DNA from 4 places in the Synechococcus sp. CC9605 genome. Region 4 is predicted to be linked to each of the others. Evidence: predicted binding sites of a transcription regulator. Region 4 holds the regulator's gene; each other region holds the start of a gene.
The links. The regulator NtcA, encoded in region 4, controls nitrogen genes in cyanobacteria. The targets are predictions, from matches to a motif close to GTANCNNNNGNTAC.
Positions count from the first base shown of each region.

Region 1: the regulator NtcA is predicted to act here: its motif matches at 2,490-2,503, upstream of SYNCC9605_RS13095 (circularly permuted type 2 ATP-grasp protein).
Region 2: the regulator NtcA is predicted to act here: its motif matches at 2,169-2,182, upstream of SYNCC9605_RS13120 (molybdenum cofactor guanylyltransferase).
Region 3: the regulator NtcA is predicted to act here: its motif matches at 1,658-1,671, upstream of glnA (type I glutamate--ammonia ligase).

Region 1 is NC_007516.1:2,445,408-2,449,779, reverse strand. It holds gene SYNCC9605_RS13100 (alpha-E domain-containing protein) at 1-908, opposite strand, end outside; gene SYNCC9605_RS13095 (circularly permuted type 2 ATP-grasp protein) at 902-2,377, opposite strand; gene SYNCC9605_RS15660 (hypothetical protein) at 2,579-2,704, shown strand; gene SYNCC9605_RS13090 (sodium:solute symporter family protein) at 2,694-4,124, shown strand; gene SYNCC9605_RS15655 (hypothetical protein) at 4,121-4,270, shown strand.
Region 2 is NC_007516.1:2,450,802-2,455,173, forward strand. It holds gene SYNCC9605_RS13110 (hypothetical protein) at 1-417, opposite strand, end outside; gene SYNCC9605_RS13115 (GTP 3',8-cyclase MoaA) at 497-1,540, opposite strand; gene SYNCC9605_RS13120 (molybdenum cofactor guanylyltransferase) at 1,537-2,097, opposite strand; gene SYNCC9605_RS13125 (NarK family nitrate/nitrite MFS transporter) at 2,396-3,937, shown strand; gene SYNCC9605_RS13130 (nitrate reductase) at 4,020-4,372, shown strand, end outside.
Region 3 is NC_007516.1:1,123,630-1,128,001, reverse strand. It holds gene SYNCC9605_RS06035 (pyridoxal-phosphate-dependent aminotransferase family protein) at 1-897, opposite strand, end outside; gene SYNCC9605_RS06030 (allophycocyanin subunit beta) at 1,006-1,530, opposite strand; gene glnA (type I glutamate--ammonia ligase) at 1,737-3,158, shown strand; gene SYNCC9605_RS06020 (class I SAM-dependent methyltransferase) at 3,273-4,346, shown strand.
Region 4 is NC_007516.1:273,637-278,008, reverse strand. It holds gene dcd (dCTP deaminase) at 1-73, opposite strand, end outside; gene SYNCC9605_RS01350 (cob(I)yrinic acid a,c-diamide adenosyltransferase) at 73-672, opposite strand; gene rph (ribonuclease PH) at 818-1,561, shown strand; gene ntcA (global nitrogen regulator NtcA) at 1,620-2,336, shown strand; gene SYNCC9605_RS01335 (DUF3084 domain-containing protein) at 2,364-3,515, shown strand; gene SYNCC9605_RS01330 (resolvase) at 3,512-3,958, shown strand; gene SYNCC9605_RS01325 (DUF3146 family protein) at 3,936-4,193, opposite strand; gene pth (aminoacyl-tRNA hydrolase) at 4,193-4,372, opposite strand, start outside.

The DNA.
Region 1 (4,372 bases), 340 kb from region 4:
TTGTGGAGTTGGTTGAGGTCCTGCTGAAGCTGGTCAATGGCTTCATGCAGACCGGCTTCGATCAGGTTGTCGATCCGCACATAGCTCCAGCGGGCCAGGAGTTGTCCGCGCAAACAGTCGAGGTCATCCGGTGTGTCTTGGTTTGGCTGTCGCTGGATCTGTTGCAAGGTGTCGCTGATGCCCTGTAGGCAGTAACGCACCGAGCGAGGAAAGGTGGGGTCCAGCAGCAAAAATCGGGCCACGGAGGCAGGGCTGATCGCGTGCTGCATGCTCTGGCGGTACATCTGATAAGCCCCCGCTGTGCGTAGCAGGGTGATCCATTGCAGTTCATCCAGCACGCCGCCCACCTCTTCAGGGGAGGGCAGCAGCAGGAAATATTTGACGTCGAGGATGCGGGAGGTTTTGTCGGCCCGTTCGATCAAACGCCCCAGCTGACTGAACAGCCAACTCAGATCACGGCTCAAGGTGGTGTCGGTGATCCCGTACACGAGCTGGCAGCCGCGGCGGATGATCCGCAGTTGCTCCTGCACCGGTTCCCGCCAGATGTCTTCGTCGTCCTGGAGGCTCCAGTGCAGATCATTGATCTGCTCCCACATTTCCGTGGTGATCACATCCCTGATCTGCCGTGCGTTTTCCCGCGCCATCGCAATGCAACTCACGATGCTGTTGGGATTGCTGCGGTCCAACAGCAGGAAGCGCACCACCTGTTTGGGCGTGGCACCGGGGTAGGCCCTATCGAAGCGGTGGCGATCTCCCGTCACCTCCACCAGCGGCAGCCACGGTTCGGCGCTGCCCGGAGGACAGTCCAATGCCATCGCTTCACTCACCTCCAGAAAGCGCGAGATGTTTTCGGCGCGTTCCAGATAGCGGTTGATCCAGTAGAGCGAATCGGCAACGCGACTCAGCACGGCACAGCCTCCTGGGCTTGCGGTGCTGCCATCGTTTGGTCGTCGACGATCCAGGTGTCCTTGCAGCCGCCGCCCTGGGACGAATTCACCACCAGCGAGCCCCGCTTGAGGGCCACGCGGGTCAGTCCGCCTGGGCTGACCCAGTTGCTTGCGCCGCGCAGCACGTAGGGGCGCAGATCCACGTGGCAGGGGTAGAGCTCACCGTCACTGAGGGATGGCACGGTGGAGAGTTGCAGCGTGGGCTGCGCGATGAAGTTGCGGGGATTCGCACGGATCTTCGTGTCGAAGTCCGCCAGCTCCGATCGGGTGGCTTGGGGGCCGATCAGCATTCCGTAGCCGCCGGCTTCCGCCACTGATTTCACCACCAGTTGCTCGAGGTGTTCCAGCACATAGCGCTGATCGTCTGGCCGGGCACAGAGGTAGGTGGGAACGTTCTCGATGATCGGCTCCTCATCGAGGTAGTAGCGGATCATCGCCGGCACGTGTGCATAGATCAGTTTGTCGTCGGCGATGCCGGTGCCAGGGGCGTTGGCGATGGCGACCCGTCCTTGCCGCAGCACGTCGATCAGGCCCGGCACCCCCAGCATCGAGTCCTTGCGGAACACGGTGGGGTCAAGGAAATCATCGTCGATGCGGCGGTAGATCACATCCACGGGTTCCAGGCCATTGGTGCTGCGCATCCACACCCGGCCGCCTTCGCACACCAGATCGCGCCCCTCAACCAGGTGAATGCCCATTTCTTGGGCCAGGTAGCTGTGTTCGAAATAGGCGCTGTTGAACACCCCGGGCGTCAGGATCGCCACGCGGGGGGTGTCACTCCAGGGCGCCAGGTCTTGAAGGGTGCGCAGCAGATGGGAGGGATAGTCGTCGATCGGTTGAACGGCACGGCCTTCGAACAGGCCAGAGAACAATCGCTTCATCACCCGACGGTTCTCGAGGAAGTAGGCCACCCCTGAAGGACAGCGCAGGTTGTCCTCCAGCACCCGCCATGTGCCCTTGCCGTCGCGGATCAGGTCGAGCCCGGAGATGTGGCACCAGCGGTTGAGGGGCAGGCTGATGCCCTGCATCTGAGGTCGCCAACCGGAGGAACTTTCAACGTCTTCCCGTGGGATCACACCGTCGTTGAGGATCTGCTGGGGGCCATAGATGTCAGCGAGGAAGCGGTCGATGGCTTCCAGGCGTTGCAGCAGTCCCTGCTCCAGGGTGATCCAGTCGCTGCGGCCGATCAGCCGAGGCAAGGGATCGAAGGGGAGAATTCGTTCGCTGCCTTTGAGCCCGGAATCGTTGAGGCGGAAGGTGGCGCCGAGGCGACGCAGCAGCTGGCTGGCTGAGGCATGGCTGCGGTTGAGCTCGGGCAAGCCCATCTGCCCCAGTGATGCAAGTAGTGGGGCCAGATCGGCGCGTGGTTTGGCCGTTTCACGGCAGAAATATTCGTCGAAGCCGACCGTCGGTTTGTAGTCGGTGAACATCCTGATCGCACAAGCGGGGCGCATCCAAGGCGTCGCCCCACTCCACTTTGGGTGGTGGTTGCTACACATTCCGCAATTTCAGGCAAGAGGACGCCGATCGCCTGTTGTTTGGGTATCCGTAGGCACCTGAATGGAGGGCACAGGGCCAGGGCAGGGTGCCTCCTTTGCTTATCTGTTTCTGGAGTTCAAACGCACTTCGCCTTGGATGAATTGCTCTGGGCGCGTCTGATCTTTGCCCTTGGTGCCGTTGTGACTGCGGCGACGGTGGTGATGATTCTGCGCGGACACCTGTATTGGAACCGCAGGGGGTCGAGGGATGTCCGCTGACTCGGTTCCCTTCCTTCAGCCCGGGATCGCCTGGGCGTTGGTGGTGCTGTTCTCTGTTCTCTGGGTGTCGCTGGGGATTGCCTGGGGCCGGCGCGGTCAAGGCAATGCCGACGACTACATGCTTGCGGGGCGCAACATCGGGCTGGCTCTAAGTACGGCCACGTTGATGGCCTCCTGGGTCACCGGCAACACCACCCTGCTCGCCCCTGAATTCGGTTACAAAACCGGCCTCTGGGGCATGTTCAGCTATGCCCTGGCCGGGCTTGGCCTGATTCTGTTCGCCCCCCTGGCCTCGCGGATCAAGCAGTTGATGCCCAACGGGCGCACCAGTGGCGACTTCATTCGCCTGCGCTACGGGCGTCTGGCCTGGTGGGTGTTCATGCTGATCACCGCGATCTATACCCTGGGCTTTCTGATGACCCAGGCGATGGGTGCTGGCCTGCTGCTGCAGGCCCTTTCAGGCTTTGATTACCACGTGGGAATGATGGTGGTGATTGGTGTTGCCACCTTCTACACCCTGTTCGGCGGAATGCGGGCCGTGATCGGCACCGATTTCATCCAGTCGCTGTTGATCATGGTGTTGCTGGCGGTGGTGGCGGTGCTCGCCTTCCGCCAATTCCCGATGCCCGAGGTGCATGCCTCATTGCTGGCCAGGCATCCCGATCGGCTTGATCTGCTGCTGCCGGCGGGCTTGTTGATCGCCTGGAATTCCGCCCTCTTTTCGATGGGCGAGGTGTTTCACAACAACATCTGGTGGTCCCGGGTCTTCGCCAGTCGGCGCTCGGTGGTGATGGCCTCTTTTGTTTTGGGGGGCATCGCCTGGATGAGCGTGCCGATGGTGACGGGCTCCATCGGCCTGGTGGCCCTGGCACGTGAGCTGCCTCTCGAGCAGGTGAACATGGTCTTCCCCGTGATGGCCGCTGATCTGCTCGGGGCCGGCGGCGCGGCCCTGGTGTTTGTGGTGGTGTTTGCCTCGCTCACCTCTACCTTGGATTCGTTGCTGGCATCCACCGCCGATCTGTTGGCGGAGGATGTGTACTTTCGCCTGTTGCGGCCTCAGGCCAGCGACCTGCAGCTCAAGCAGGCGGCGCGGCTGATGGTGGTGGGACTTGCCGTCGTCACCCTTGCGTTGTCCTGGCCGCGGCTTGATTCGCTGGCGTCGGTGCTGTTCTTCACCGGTGCCCTGGTGGCCTCCACGGTCTGGCCTGTGGCGTGTGGTCTCTACTGGCGCACAGCCAACCGCACGGCTGCCATTGCGGCCATGCTCGCCGGCAGCGTTGTGGGCCTGCTCGCCTATGTGCTGATCGCGCCCTATTGCGCTGCTGTGTTTTCGGCGGCCGTGTCGGCGGTTGTGATGCTGATGGGCAGTCGGATCTGGCCGGAACGCTTCGACTTCACCTTGTTGCAGGAGGAGGGATGATTCAAATGCTTCCTTTGATGGCCGGCCTTGTTGGTCTGTCTGGCTTTCAGTTTTTGCTGGTGGCCAGTCAGTTAGCCCTGGTGCTGTCGGTGCTCGTGTTGCTGCTGATCTGGTGGGTGGAGTGGCGCAATGGCCGGGTTTGGTGATGTCTCCTTTAGCCGTACACCCCAGCACAATCCTTTCCGGATCTTTGCTTAAGAAGCTGCTTCTTCGTGGACGCAGCAGTGTGGTTGTTGTTACCGGTGAAA
Region 2 (4,372 bases), 330 kb from region 4:
GGCCGGGATCTCGGCGCTGTTGTAGACGCGGAATTCACGCACCAGAGAAGCGCCCTCCTCACGAACCGCCTGGTTCAGAACGACGGAACCATCGGGATCGGAGATCGAACGGTGGAAGGTGCCAGGAGGGATGCGAAGGATGTCACCACCGCTCTCGAGCCTGACGATGTGGAACGGCTGTTCCCAGGCCAGGTTTACGAGGAAGAAGGTTCTGCCGCCACTGGCCGCGAGCAGATTATCTTCTTGATGAGGATGCAGATAGAACTGCCAGGCTCCGCTCTCCGGATCGTTGGGGGGCGACACCGCCGGGCCGCTGTGAATCACCAGATCGCGCGCGTTCGAGGTGTCCACGGTGACGTCGAAAAAACGAACCGACGGGGTGTCGCGGAAGCGCTCGTAAGCCAGCAGTTCAAACATGTCGATGGATCCAGCGAGACCCTTCAGCTGCCCCGTTGTACCGAGGGCATCACGCAAAAACGGTGACGATCACGACGGTTCAGCCCCCCAGATACGCCATTTCCGCATGGGTTGACGCAGCGGCGGCTGGATCACGCTCCTCGCTGTAGCGGTCTTGACGCCGCTGCCAGAGCTGGCGCATGGCCTGCTCAAGCTGAAGATCCGACGCGAGTGCGGGCTTCAGATCGGTGCCTTCAGCCGAGAACAGGCAGGTGAACGCCTGCCCATCTGCGGTGACACGCAAACGGTTGCAATCCCCGCAGAACGGCTCGCTGATGGAAGAGATCACACCGATGGATCCGGCGCCATCGCCATAGCGCCAACGCCGGGCCGTCCCACCCCGCGGTCGACCCAGCGGTTCAAGAGGCCAACGGGCATTAATACGCTCCACCATCTGCGCCGCCGGGAGCACCTGGTCCAGCGTCCACTGGTTGCGGTTGCCCACATCCATATATTCGATCAAACGCAGCTCCATCCCCCGCTGCCGCGCCAAAGCGGCCAAGGGCAACAGCTGATCGTCATTGATCCCCCGTTGGATCACGGCATTGAGCTTGAGCTCACCGCGTGAGGGGTCAAAGCCAGCGGCGAAGGCCGCCGCGATGCCGTCCTGCACCTGGCGCACCAGGCGTTCCCCAGCCACGGCACCACCCTGAAGACCAGCCATGCGCGCCGCAGCTTCCCCTTCCGCTGCATCCAGGCTGATGGTGATGCGATCCAGCCCTGCGGCACGCAACGCCCGCCCCATCGGTTCCGACAACAGCACCCCGTTGCTGGTGAGCGCCACGGCCTGTAAACCGGCCATCGGATCCGAGCGATCCCGCCGGGCCTGCGCCACCGCCTCCAGCAAAGGCAACAAACGCCGGCTCAACAACGGCTCTCCACCGGTGAGCCTCAACGTTTGTACCCCCAGGCGCGTGGCCACACGAATAACGCGAATCTGCTGCTCAAGGGTGAGCAGGCCAGGGGGCTCCTCCACATCCGGACAGCAGTACGGACAGGCGAGATTGCAACGGGCCGTGAGCGACAACCGCAGCACCCCGATAGGCCGGTTGAGGCGGTCAGCAAGCGGCAGCGACGTGCTCATCCCTCCAACGCTGCCAGATCTGCAGGGCAGTTGGCATTCACCAACGCCTCTGCAGGCAAGCGCACCGCCTGATGGGGAACGCGGGCCAACCAATCCATCCAGCGCAACTCTCCGCGTTGCAGTTGCTGATCAAGGCAAGAGCGGAAGGGAGAACCGGAGGGGATCACCGCCAGCAACGGCTGCAGCCGTTGACCGTCATGGGCCACCGCTGCCTGCTCCGGGGCACGCTTCCAGGCTGCGATGAGTCGCCGGACAACGGCGGTGTTCAAACAGGGCATGTCCACCGGCAGCACCAACAAGGCCTCCCCAGGTTGGGACGGCAACAGCCTGGCCAGCGCCTGCAGGGGGCCATTCCAGGGAGGTGGCTCCAGCACCACGGAACATCCCGGCCGGTGGGCCAGGAGTTCTGCGTGGGCGGCATGACGACTCAACACCTGCACCGGATAACCGAGCGGCAACAACTGGTCGACCAGGGCCGTGAGCCAGACACCACCGGAGGGATGCGGCAAAAGAGCCTTGTCACGCCCCATGCGACGGCTGCTTCCGCCACTGAGCAAACAAACCCGCAAGCCTTGATTCACATCGCCGACCAACAATCTGAACCAGCGAAGTCCAACAACCCGCAAAAGTTGCAATCGCTACCAAATCGCTGCGGCACAAGATCACCTGATCCGATCAATCAGCCCCATTGATGTTTGCTTGGCAACACAAAAATGCAAATCGGTAACCAATCTGACCAAACAAGGGGCCGGTGAATTGATTAACTGCGCGGGTCAAACGGATTCTCTTTTCGACCGTTTTGCCATCCCCGGGCACCTTTCCTTTTGAAGCCCGAGGTTCCTTCTCTTCTCATCCATGCTTGGCGACCTCTGGTCGTTCCAGGGCAGGTACCGAACCCTTCACCTGACCTGGATCGCCTTCTTCCTGACCTTCGTGGTCTGGTTCAACCTGGCCCCTCTGGCCACCACCGTGAAAACGGACCTGGGTCTGACCGTTGGTCAGATCCGCACCGTGGCCATTTGCAACGTGGCTCTCACCATTCCGGCCCGCGTGCTGATCGGCATGCTCCTGGACAAATTCGGACCCCGGATCACCTACTCCTCGATCCTGGTGTTCTCGGCGATTCCCTGCCTGCTGTTTGCGTCCGCTCAGGACTTCAACCAGCTGGTGGTGGCACGTTTGCTGCTCTCCATCGTTGGCGCCGGCTTCGTGATCGGCATCCGCATGGTGGCCGAGTGGTTCCCGCCCAAGGAAATCGGCCTGGCTGAAGGAATTTACGGCGGCTGGGGGAACTTCGGCTCCGCCTTCTCCGCCCTCACCATGGTGGCCCTCGCTGGCTTCCTCTCCTTCTCCGGCGGCTTCGAGCTGCCCACCGGCGCTGTTCTGAACTGGCGCGGTGCCATCGCCCTGACCGGCATCGTCTCCGCCGTCTACGGCCTCTTCTACTTCTTCAACGTCACCGACACCCCGCCTGGCAAGACGTACCAGCGCCCTGAGAAAACCGCAGGTCTGGAAGTCACCTCCATGCGCGACTTCTGGGGACTGCTGGGCATGAACGTGCCCTTCGCAGCCATTCTCTGCGTGCTCTGCTGGCGTCTTGGCAAGGTGGGCTTCCTCACTCCAAGCACCTATCCATTGGCACTCGGTGCTGTTGCCGTCTGGTTTGCCTTCCAGACCTGGGGAATCATTCGTACCAACCGCGACCTGATCCTCGGCAACAAGGTTTATCCCAAGGAAGACCGCTACGAGTTCCGCCAGGTTGCGATCCTCGAGCTCACTTACATCGTGAATTTCGGCTCCGAACTGGCCGTGGTTTCGATGCTGCCCACCTTCTTTGAAACCACCTTCGATCTGCCGAAGGCCACCGCCGGAATCCTTGCGTCCTGCTTCGCTTTCGTGAACCTGGTCGCCCGCCCTGCTGGTGGTCTTATCTCCGACAGCGTCGGCAGCCGTAAGAACACCATGGGCTTCCTCACCGCCGGTCTCGGCGTGGGCTACCTGGTAATGAGCATGATCAAGCCGGGCACCTTTACCGGCACCACCGGCATCGCTGTTGCCGTGGTGATCACCATGCTCGCCTCCTTCTTCGTGCAGTCCGGTGAAGGCGCCACCTTCGCGCTGGTGCCCCTGGTCAAGCGTCGCGTCACCGGTCAGGTGGCCGGCCTGGTGGGTGCCTACGGCAACGTTGGTGCTGTGACCTACCTGACCATCTTCAGCCTCCTGCCGATGTGGATGGGCGGCGGCGGCGAACCCACCCCCGAGGTGATCGCGGCTTCCAACAGTGCCTTCTTCCAGATCCTGGGAGTGGCTGGTCTGATCGTGGCCTTCTTCTGCTTCTTCTTCCTGAAGGAACCCAAGGGGTCCTTCGCAGACCTGCACGAAGGCGAAACCGCCTGATCCGTCTCCCTCCGCAGCACCCTGTCGCTGCACAACGACCCGGAGCTTCGGCTCCGGGTTTTGTTCTTTTTTTGGTTCCTGCATGACCAACTCACCCCGCAGTGTGCGCAGCCAGTGCCCCTACTGCGGCGTGGGTTGTGGTCTGGAGCTCTTGCCTCCTGCCGTGAAGGGTGAGGCCGTGAAGCGGGATGCTGAGGGCAACCCGATGTGGAACGCCCGCGGCGACCGCGAACACCCCTCCAGCCTTGGCCAGGTCTGCATCAAGGGCGCCACCATCGGCGAAACCCTGGCCCCAGGCCGCCTGCGCCAACCCCTGTTCCGCCAGACCCTCGAGGACGACTTCGCGCCGATCAGCTGGGACGACGCCCTCAACAAAATCACCGGCCAGATCAAGGCGAGCGTGGCCCGGCGCGGCAACGCCGATGGCATTGCCAT
Region 3 (4,372 bases), 850 kb from region 4:
CCAGAGCATCTCCGCATTGCTGCGATGGCGTGCCCAGGCCTGGTCGAGACCTTCCTCAGCCAACAGCCGCAGGGCCTCACGCATGCCAAAGTTCATGTTGACCGGCGCGGTGTGGTGGTAGACGCGGTCGCTGCCCCAGTACTGGTTCAGCAAGGAGACGTCCAGATACCAGTTGGGAACCTTGCCCTGACGAGCTGTCATCTTGGCCTCGGCACGGGGACCCATGGTGAATGGTCCGAGACCGGGAGGGCAGCTCAGGCCCTTCTGGCTGCAGCTGTAGGCGAGATCGACTTTCCACTCATCGATGTAGAGCGGCACACCCCCCAGAGAAGTGACAGTGTCGAGCAGCAGAAGGCAATCATGCTTCCGGCAGAGATCGCCGACGCCCTCCATGGGTTGACAGACACCCGTGGAGGTTTCGGCATGAACCATCGCCAGGATGGCCGGTTTGTGCTCAATCAGGGCAACTTCCAGCTCATCGAGAGAAAACCACTCACCCCAGGGCTTCTCAATAGTTTTCACCTCAGCGCGGTAGCGGCCGGCCATGTCAGCCAGACGCAGACCGAAGTACCCCTTCACCGCCACCAGAACGGTGTCTCCAGGCTCGACGGTGTTGGCGATGGTTGCTTCCATGGCAGCACTGCCGGTGCCGCTCATCGGAAGTGTGAGGCGGTTGTCGGTCTGCCAGGCGTAACGCAGCAGTTCCTGCACCTCACACATCAGATCCACATAGAGAGGATCAAGGTGACCAATCGGAGTTCTCGACAGAGCCGTCAGAACCGTTGGATGGGCGTTGGAGGGGCCTGGTCCAAGCAGGAGGCGGTCGGGTGTGCCGATCGGTGCAAAGGCTTTGCGGTGACGATCGTCAACGGGAAGGAGTGAGTTCGTCGTCGCCAAAGCCCTGATCGTTGGTTCGAAGTGTTGAGCCTACGCAGTCACGCCCGATTGGAGGGGTGTGGATGGGTCGATTGCAATCTGTTCAAATCTTGCGCTCAACCTTCAGGCTCAGCGTTGGCGCACGTTGGTTTCGCCGAGCCCCTTGGCCAGATGGTCGAACGGCTGAAGAACGGTGGCGAGCTGATCGGACGCAGCGCCTTTGGCCAGAAGCATCTCGGAAACAACCTCTCCCAACAGAACTATGCTGCGGACCGTTGGGCCGGTGGGAACCCCCAGGCTTTTATAGGTGTCGTCGAGCCCGTTCAGTACACGCTCATTGAGGATTGTGGAGTCACCGGCCACCAGGGCGTAACTGGCGTAACGGAGGAAGTAATCCATATCCCGCAGGCAGGCGGCGAGCCGGCGAGTGGTGTAGGCGTTGCCACCGGGCAGCAGCAGGTCGGGTTCATCCCGGAACAGGCGCTGGCTGGCCTCACGCACAATCTCGGCCGAGGAACCGTTGATCAGCTCAACGGCCTGAATCCGCAGCGCGGATTCATCCAGATACGCATTGATGCTGTCGATGGCTGGACGATCGAAGTAACGACCCAGCTGGTCGTAGCGACCGATCAGACCGCTGATTGCATCGCGCATGTCCCTGAATCTCCAGAGGATCCCCAGCGGAAGCTAACACCGTTGAGGCGGGCAGATCCTTTGGCAGGCCTGCATTTCAGCCAAGTTGACAGAAACGGTTACGCAGTCGCCTTCTGGCGGTTGAAACGTACCCCTTGATACAAAATGGTGTCTTGTGGCTGTTTACGGTCACATCACTGCACAATTCAGTCGAGCAGTCCTTTCTTATGTCGAAATCCCCCCAGGACGTCCTGCGCCAGATCAAGGACGAAGGCATCGAACTGATCGACCTCAAATTCACCGATCTGCACGGCAAGTGGCAGCACCTGACGGTCTGCACCGATCTGCTGGAGGAGGAGTCCTTCACGGAGGGCCTTGCTTTTGACGGCTCTTCCATTCGCGGCTGGAAGGGTATCCAGGCCTCCGACATGGCCATGGTGCCGGACGCCAACACCGCCTGGGTTGATCCCTTCTATAAGCACAAAACACTGAGCATGATTTGCTCGATTCAGGAGCCACGCACTGGCCAGCCCTACGAGCGCTGCCCCCGAGCCCTGGCTCAGCGGGCACTGAACCACCTGGCCAGCACCGGCCTAGCCGACATGGCCTTCTTCGGTCCGGAGCCGGAGTTCTTCCTCTTCGACGACGTCCGCTACAACTCGGCCGAAGGCGGTTCCTTCTACAGCGTTGACACGATCGAGGCGGGCTGGAACACCGGACGGATCGAAGAAGGCGGCAACCTCGCCTACAAGATCCAGGTGAAGGAGGGCTACTTTCCTGTCGCTCCCAACGACACCGCTCAGGACATCCGCTCCGAGATGCTCCTGCTGATGAGTCAGCTGGGTATTCCTACCGAGAAGCACCACCACGAGGTGGCCGGCGCGGGCCAACACGAACTCGGCATGAAATTTGCTGAGCTGATCCAGGCCGCCGACAACGTGATGACGTACAAGTACGTCGTGCGCAATGTGGCCAAGAAGTACGGCAAGACGGCCACCTTCATGCCCAAACCGGTCTTCAACGACAACGGCTCCGGCATGCACGTGCACCAGAGCCTCTGGAAGGGCGGACAGCCCCTGTTCTTCGGCGAAGGCACTTACGCCAACCTCTCGCAGACGGCCCGCTGGTACATCGGCGGCATCCTCAAGCACGCCCCCGCCTTCCTGGCCTTCACCAACCCCACCACCAACAGCTACAAGCGTCTGGTGCCCGGTTTCGAAGCCCCGGTGAACCTCGTCTACTCCGAGGGCAACCGCTCGGCTGCCGTGCGGATCCCGCTCACCGGCCCGAGCCCGAAGGCCAAGCGCCTCGAGTTCCGTTCCGGCGATGCCCTCGCCAACCCATATCTGGCCTTCAGCGCCATGATGATGGCCGGTCTAGACGGCATCAAGAACCAGATCGATCCTGGCGATGGCGAAGATCGCGACCTGTTCGAACTTCCGGCTGAAGAGCTCTCGAAGATCGCCACAGTCCCCGCATCCCTCAACGGTGCCCTGGAAGCGTTGAATGCCGATCGCGGCTTCCTCACCGCCGGTGGTGTGTTCAGCGACGACTTCATCGACAACTGGATCGACCTGAAGTACGAGGAGGTGCAGCAGCTGCGCCAGCGGCCGCACCCCCACGAATTCACCATGTACTACGACGCCTGATCAGTGCCCGTGCATCCCAAGACCCGCCTCTCTGGAGGCGGGTTTTTTTGTGGACTGCTGGCCACGCGATTGCGCGCCTCATTCGTTGGAATAGTGATGTTGTCTGAATCCGCGATGGCGTCAACGCCCCTGAGCAAGCTCGCGTACCAAACGCTTCAGCAAGGCAAAAGCATCGCGGGCCTGGCCCACAAGGAGCTGAGCACCAAGCTGATGGAGCTGTTGGCGCCGGATGCGGTGCCGAAAACAGAGCCCGTTTCCGCCGAAGTTCTCGGTGAGCTCCGGCTCGATATGAACAAGCTGCAGGAGCAGGACTGGCAGGACGCCGAACAGGGGATCTATCCAGAGCAGTTGTTGTTCGATGCACCCTGGCTCGATTGGGTCAGCCGCTACCCCCAGGTCTGGATTGACCTTCCCTCCACCTGGGATCGTCGTCGAGAACGCAACGTGCGCGATCTCCCCAAGCAAACCGACAAAGCGCTTTATCCCGAGTACTACCTCCAGAATTTTCACCATCAAACCGACGGCTACTTGAGTGATCACTCGGCTGGTCTTTACGACCTGCAGGTGGAGATCCTCTTCAATGGCACTGCCGATGCCATGCGACGCAGAGTTTTGGCTCCCTTGAAACGCGGCTTGAAACACTTCGCAGACCGTGCTCCGGGTTCCCTCAAAATTCTCGATGTGGCCACCGGCACCGGCCGGACCCTGCAGCAGATCCGCGCTGCTGTGCCCCACGCGCAGCTGATCGGAACCGATCTCTCCGAGTCGTACTTGCGTCAAGCCAACCGCTGGCTGAATGACGGTGATGCATCCCTGGTTCAGCTGATCCGTGCCAATGGCGAATCCCTGCCCTTGGCCGATGAATCTGTTCAGGCCGTCACCAGTGTGTTCCTGCTGCATGAACTGCCGGCAGAGGCCCGCCAGAACGTGCTGAACGAGGCCTGGCGTGTGCTCGAACCCGGCGGTGTTTTCGTGCTTGCCGACTCTGTGCAAATGGCTGATTCAGCCAAATTCGCCTCCGTGATGGAGAACTTCCGGCGGGTCTTCCATGAGCCCTATTATCGCGACTACATCGGCGACGACATCGACGCCCGCCTCGCTGCTTCAGGGTTCGAAGGCATCACCGCGGAAACCCATTTCATGACGCGGGTCTGGTCGGCACGCAAACCGATCGCAGAGGCCAGCTGAGAGGATTCCCTGACAGCGTCCCTTGC
Region 4 (4,372 bases):
CCAGACCGCTCTGGAATGGCTCGATCATTCCCTGGCCGGCCTGTTCAGTGATCCAGCGATCGCACTTGAGCATCAGAAACCTCGGCGCAACTCCGTGACTTGATCTGCCATCTCCATCACACCGGCGGGGATTGCAGGTCCAGTGATGATCACATCCATCGAAGCGGGCCGCTGCTCAAGGGCTGCAATCACATCCGCTTCATCCAGGTATCCGAAGGCCACGGCAAGGCCGATTTCATCCAACACCAGCTGGTCGAGATCTCCCTGAATCAAGTGCTGGCGACAGATGGACCAAACTGCAGCCACCGCCTCGGCGCCACCGGGATGCCCCGGTGAGGAGAGGCAGAGGGGCACTTCCGGACGGAGCCAGACAAGACCTCCGCAGAGCTGCACCCGTCCAGCCGGTCCCTGCTGAACGCCCCCTTTGAGGAACTGACTGATCAGAACACGACTGCCCAAGCCAGCAGCACGCATGGCCTGACTCAGAACACTGGCGAAACTGCCTCGGTAGGGCGCCGTATGCACTTGAAGCTGCCCTTCGGGGGCCACCAGATGCAGGGGTGGCGAATCAGAGACAGGTGCTACGGGCCTGAGGCCCGCCCGCTGCAAAGCCTGCTGATCCTGATCCAGGGAGTTCTGGAATGCTTGGGGATTGGCGAGGCTTGTGGTCATCACGGAAGCATCTGCCCGGGTGCCCCCGGCGAGACCTTGAATGTAGCGGCGAGATCACATTCCACAAGGGGATTGACACCACCCATGGTGTTTGGACGGGGCGAGAACCAACCGCCTGCGAGGCTTGACGAACTGCACACCACCGATGAGCCAATCCCCTGAACACCGCACTGATGGCCGTCGCCCAGAGCAGTTGCGACCGTTCTCGGTGACCTGGAATCCCATGGGGTTTGCTCTGAGCTCCCTGGTGGTTCACACGGGCCGAACCGCTGTGCTCTGCAGCGTCTGCTTGGAGGGCAAGGTTCCCCGCTGGCGGAAGGGAGAAGGGCTGGGATGGCTCAGCGCCGAATACCGGTTGCTGCCAGGGTCCACCCCACAGCGGCAATCACGGGAGCTGATGAAACTCTCGGGTCGCACCCAGGAGATTCAGCGGTTGATCGGGCGCAGCCTGCGCGCCGTGATCGACATGGAACGCCTGGGGGAGCGCACCTTGCTGATCGACTGCGACGTGATCCAGGCGGACGCCGGCACCCGGACGGCCTCGATCACCGGGGCTTGGCTCGCCCTGGACCAGGCCTGCCGATCGCTGGTGGAACAGGGAGTGCTGGAGCAATCGCCGCTGGTCGATCAGGTGGCGGCCGTCTCCGTGGGCTTGGTGGATGGCCAGGCCTTGCTGGATCTGGACTACAGCGAAGACAGCCGAGCCGAGGTGGACTTGAACGTTGTGCAGGCCGGCGATGGCCGTCTTTTGGAAATCCAGGGAACTGCGGAGGGAGCACCCTTCAGCCGCAGCCAGCTCAATGAGCTGCTGGATTTGGCGGAGCCGGGATTGTCATCCCTGATGCAGGCACAACGCCAAGCCTTCACCGAGCACAGCAGCGTTACGTAATAACCGCTACATGGCGGCCACCGCCGGGTCCGTAATTTCGCTTCACCAGGGGGTTGTCATGACCAGTAGCCGAGGTTTCAGCCGATACGCCCCGCAGATGGTGGCTCCTTCTCCCAGCGCAGAACCGGCCAACCGTTCTCTCCTTGAGATCATCCGAGATCTCGATGGCGCCAGCAGTGAACTGGTGGACCGCAACAAGACCATTTTCTTCCCTGGAGATCCCGCAGAACGGGTGTATCTGATCCGCCGGGGGGCCGTTCGTCTGTCCCGCGTCTATGAGTCGGGGGAGGAAATCACCGTGGCCCTGCTCCGCGAGAACAGCCTCTTCGGTGTGCTGTCACTGCTGACCGGCCAACGCTCTGATCGCTTCTACCACGCTGTGGCCTTTACCAGGGTCGAGATGGTGACGGCACCGGCGACCTCCGTCAAGGCCGCCATCGAAGCCGACACCAGCGTTGGACTGCGCCTGCTGCAGGGTCTCTCCAGCCGGATTCTGCAGACCGAAACGATGATTGAAACCCTCACCCATCGGGACATGTCGTCCCGGCTGGTGAGCTTCCTGCTGGTGCTGTGCAGGGATTTCGGCGTGGCGGATGAGCTGGGCATCACCATCGATCTGCGCCTGTCCCATCAAGCCATCGCTGAAGCAATTGGCTCAACACGCGTCACAATTACGCGTCTGCTGGGAGACTTGCGTCAATCCGGTCTGGTTCAGATTGACCGCAAGAAAATCACCGTTCTGGATCCGATCGCTCTGGCCAAACGCTTCAGCTAGTCCGGCCATCGCCCCACGAGTGCAGCCATGAGCGGCTGGGCACTGATTCTGGTTCTGCTGGTGCTCGGGGGAGTGCTGTCGACCCTGGGTGATCGTCTGGGCAGCCGCGTCGGCAAAGCGCGACTGAGTTTGTTCAAGATGCGCCCAAGGCGCACCGCCGTTCTGATCACGGTTCTGACCGGCAGCCTGATCAGTGCGCTTTCACTTGGCCTGATGCTGCTGGTGAGCCGACAGCTGCGGGTGGGCCTGTTTGAGTTGGATGCCCTGCAGGAGAAGCTCCAGGACAGCCGGCGACAGCTAAAGGCAGCCGAGCGTGAACGGGACAAGACCCAAACAGAAACCCGGCGGATCGCCATTGAGCTGAAGCAAGCGCAGCAGCGGGCCAACACCCTGCGCCTTGAACTGGCTCCTCTTCAGAACGAGCGGGCCCAACTTGAAGCTGAACGTGAGCGCCTCAGCCAGGACATCGCCTCCCGCGATGCGGACATTCAACGCACGGAAGCCGAACTCAACAGCGTTCGCAGCCGTATCCGTGCCGGGGAGCAGGAACTCAAACAACTTGAACGCAATCTGGTCGCCCTGAGGCGTGGATCGGTGGTGATCAGCAGCGGCCAGACCTTGGCGAGAGCAACGGTTCGACTCGAGGCTCCGGACCAGGCCAAACAGGCCGTCGACAGGTTGTTGCAGGAGGCCAATCTCAACGCCTACGGGAAAGTGAGGCCTGGCGAAGCGCCCGAACGCCAGTTGATCCGCGTTCCTCGAAGCGACGTGGAACGCCTGCAAAACATCATCCGCAAACCGGAAACCTGGGTGATCTCGCTGCGCTCTGCCACCAATGTGCTGCGGGGTGAAACGGCGGTGTACGCCTTCCCCGAGGCGCGTCCCAACCGGCCGGTGGCCCAACGTGGAGATGTGCTGGCCACAACCACGCTTCAACCGAATGACCGCACGCCAGAGGGCATTCGCACACGGTTGAACCTTCTCCTGGCCTCGGCCTATGCCGAGGTGCAGCGGCGTGGATCCCTGACCGAGGGGCTTCAGTTCGATGGATCAGCCCTCTCCCAACTGGCCCAGACCCTGATGGAAGGCCCCAGCCAAAGCGTGGTCCTGGAGGTGATTTCCGCAGGGGTCAGCGACAGCGCCGATCCTGTCGTTGTCACCATTCAGGCCTCCCTATGAAACGAGTGGCCGTTCTCGATCCAGGTCGCTGCAAATGTGGTCTTGTGCTGGCCGATCTTCAGCTCGGCCTTGTGCGCGAAGGATATGTGCTGGCCCCGGAGGCCGTGGAACCCTGGCTGGAGCAGTGGAATCAAGACCAAGCTCTCGACCGCATCCTGATCGGCGATGGCACGGGAAGCCGAGCCTGGATCAAGCGACTAGAACGGCTGTGCCATCTGACCTTGGTTCCGGAGCAGGGAACAACCCTGAGGGCAAGACAGCGTTACTGGACGCTGTGGCCGGCGCGGGGTTGGCGAAGGATGCTGCCGGCAGGGCTGCGCATTCCACCGGTGGATCTGGATGCGGTTGCAGCTTTGGTGATGCTTGAGGAGCACCTGCAGTGCAGCCTGAGATGGCCGGAGCCGGCCCCCACGTTCTCGCTCAGAACCTGGCCCGAACCATGAAGGTGTAGTCACCCCCCGGTTCCAGCCTGTAATCGGAACGCACCAGAAACCGCCGCAGAGCATCCTCGATCAAGGCACGTCCCAGGGACGGCTCCACCACCAGTTCGCCGCGATCAAAGGCCCAGGAAAACTGCCACTCAAAACCTCCGGCAGAGACTTCACCCTCCACGCATTTGGCTTGAAAACACTGGCGAAGCACCCGCAAATGGGCCGTTGTCGCCGGGAGAGCCGGCATCAGTCGACAGGCTCCAGGTCGTAGCGAAAACCGTTGATCCAGGTTCCAGCGCGCTCAAAGCTCTGGCGCTGAAGACGTTGAATCCCGTCCAGAACAGCATCAAGAACAGCGCCGACGCAGGGTTGCTCCACCTTGCTGAACGGACCAAGAACATGGGACACCGTTCGAACACGACGTTC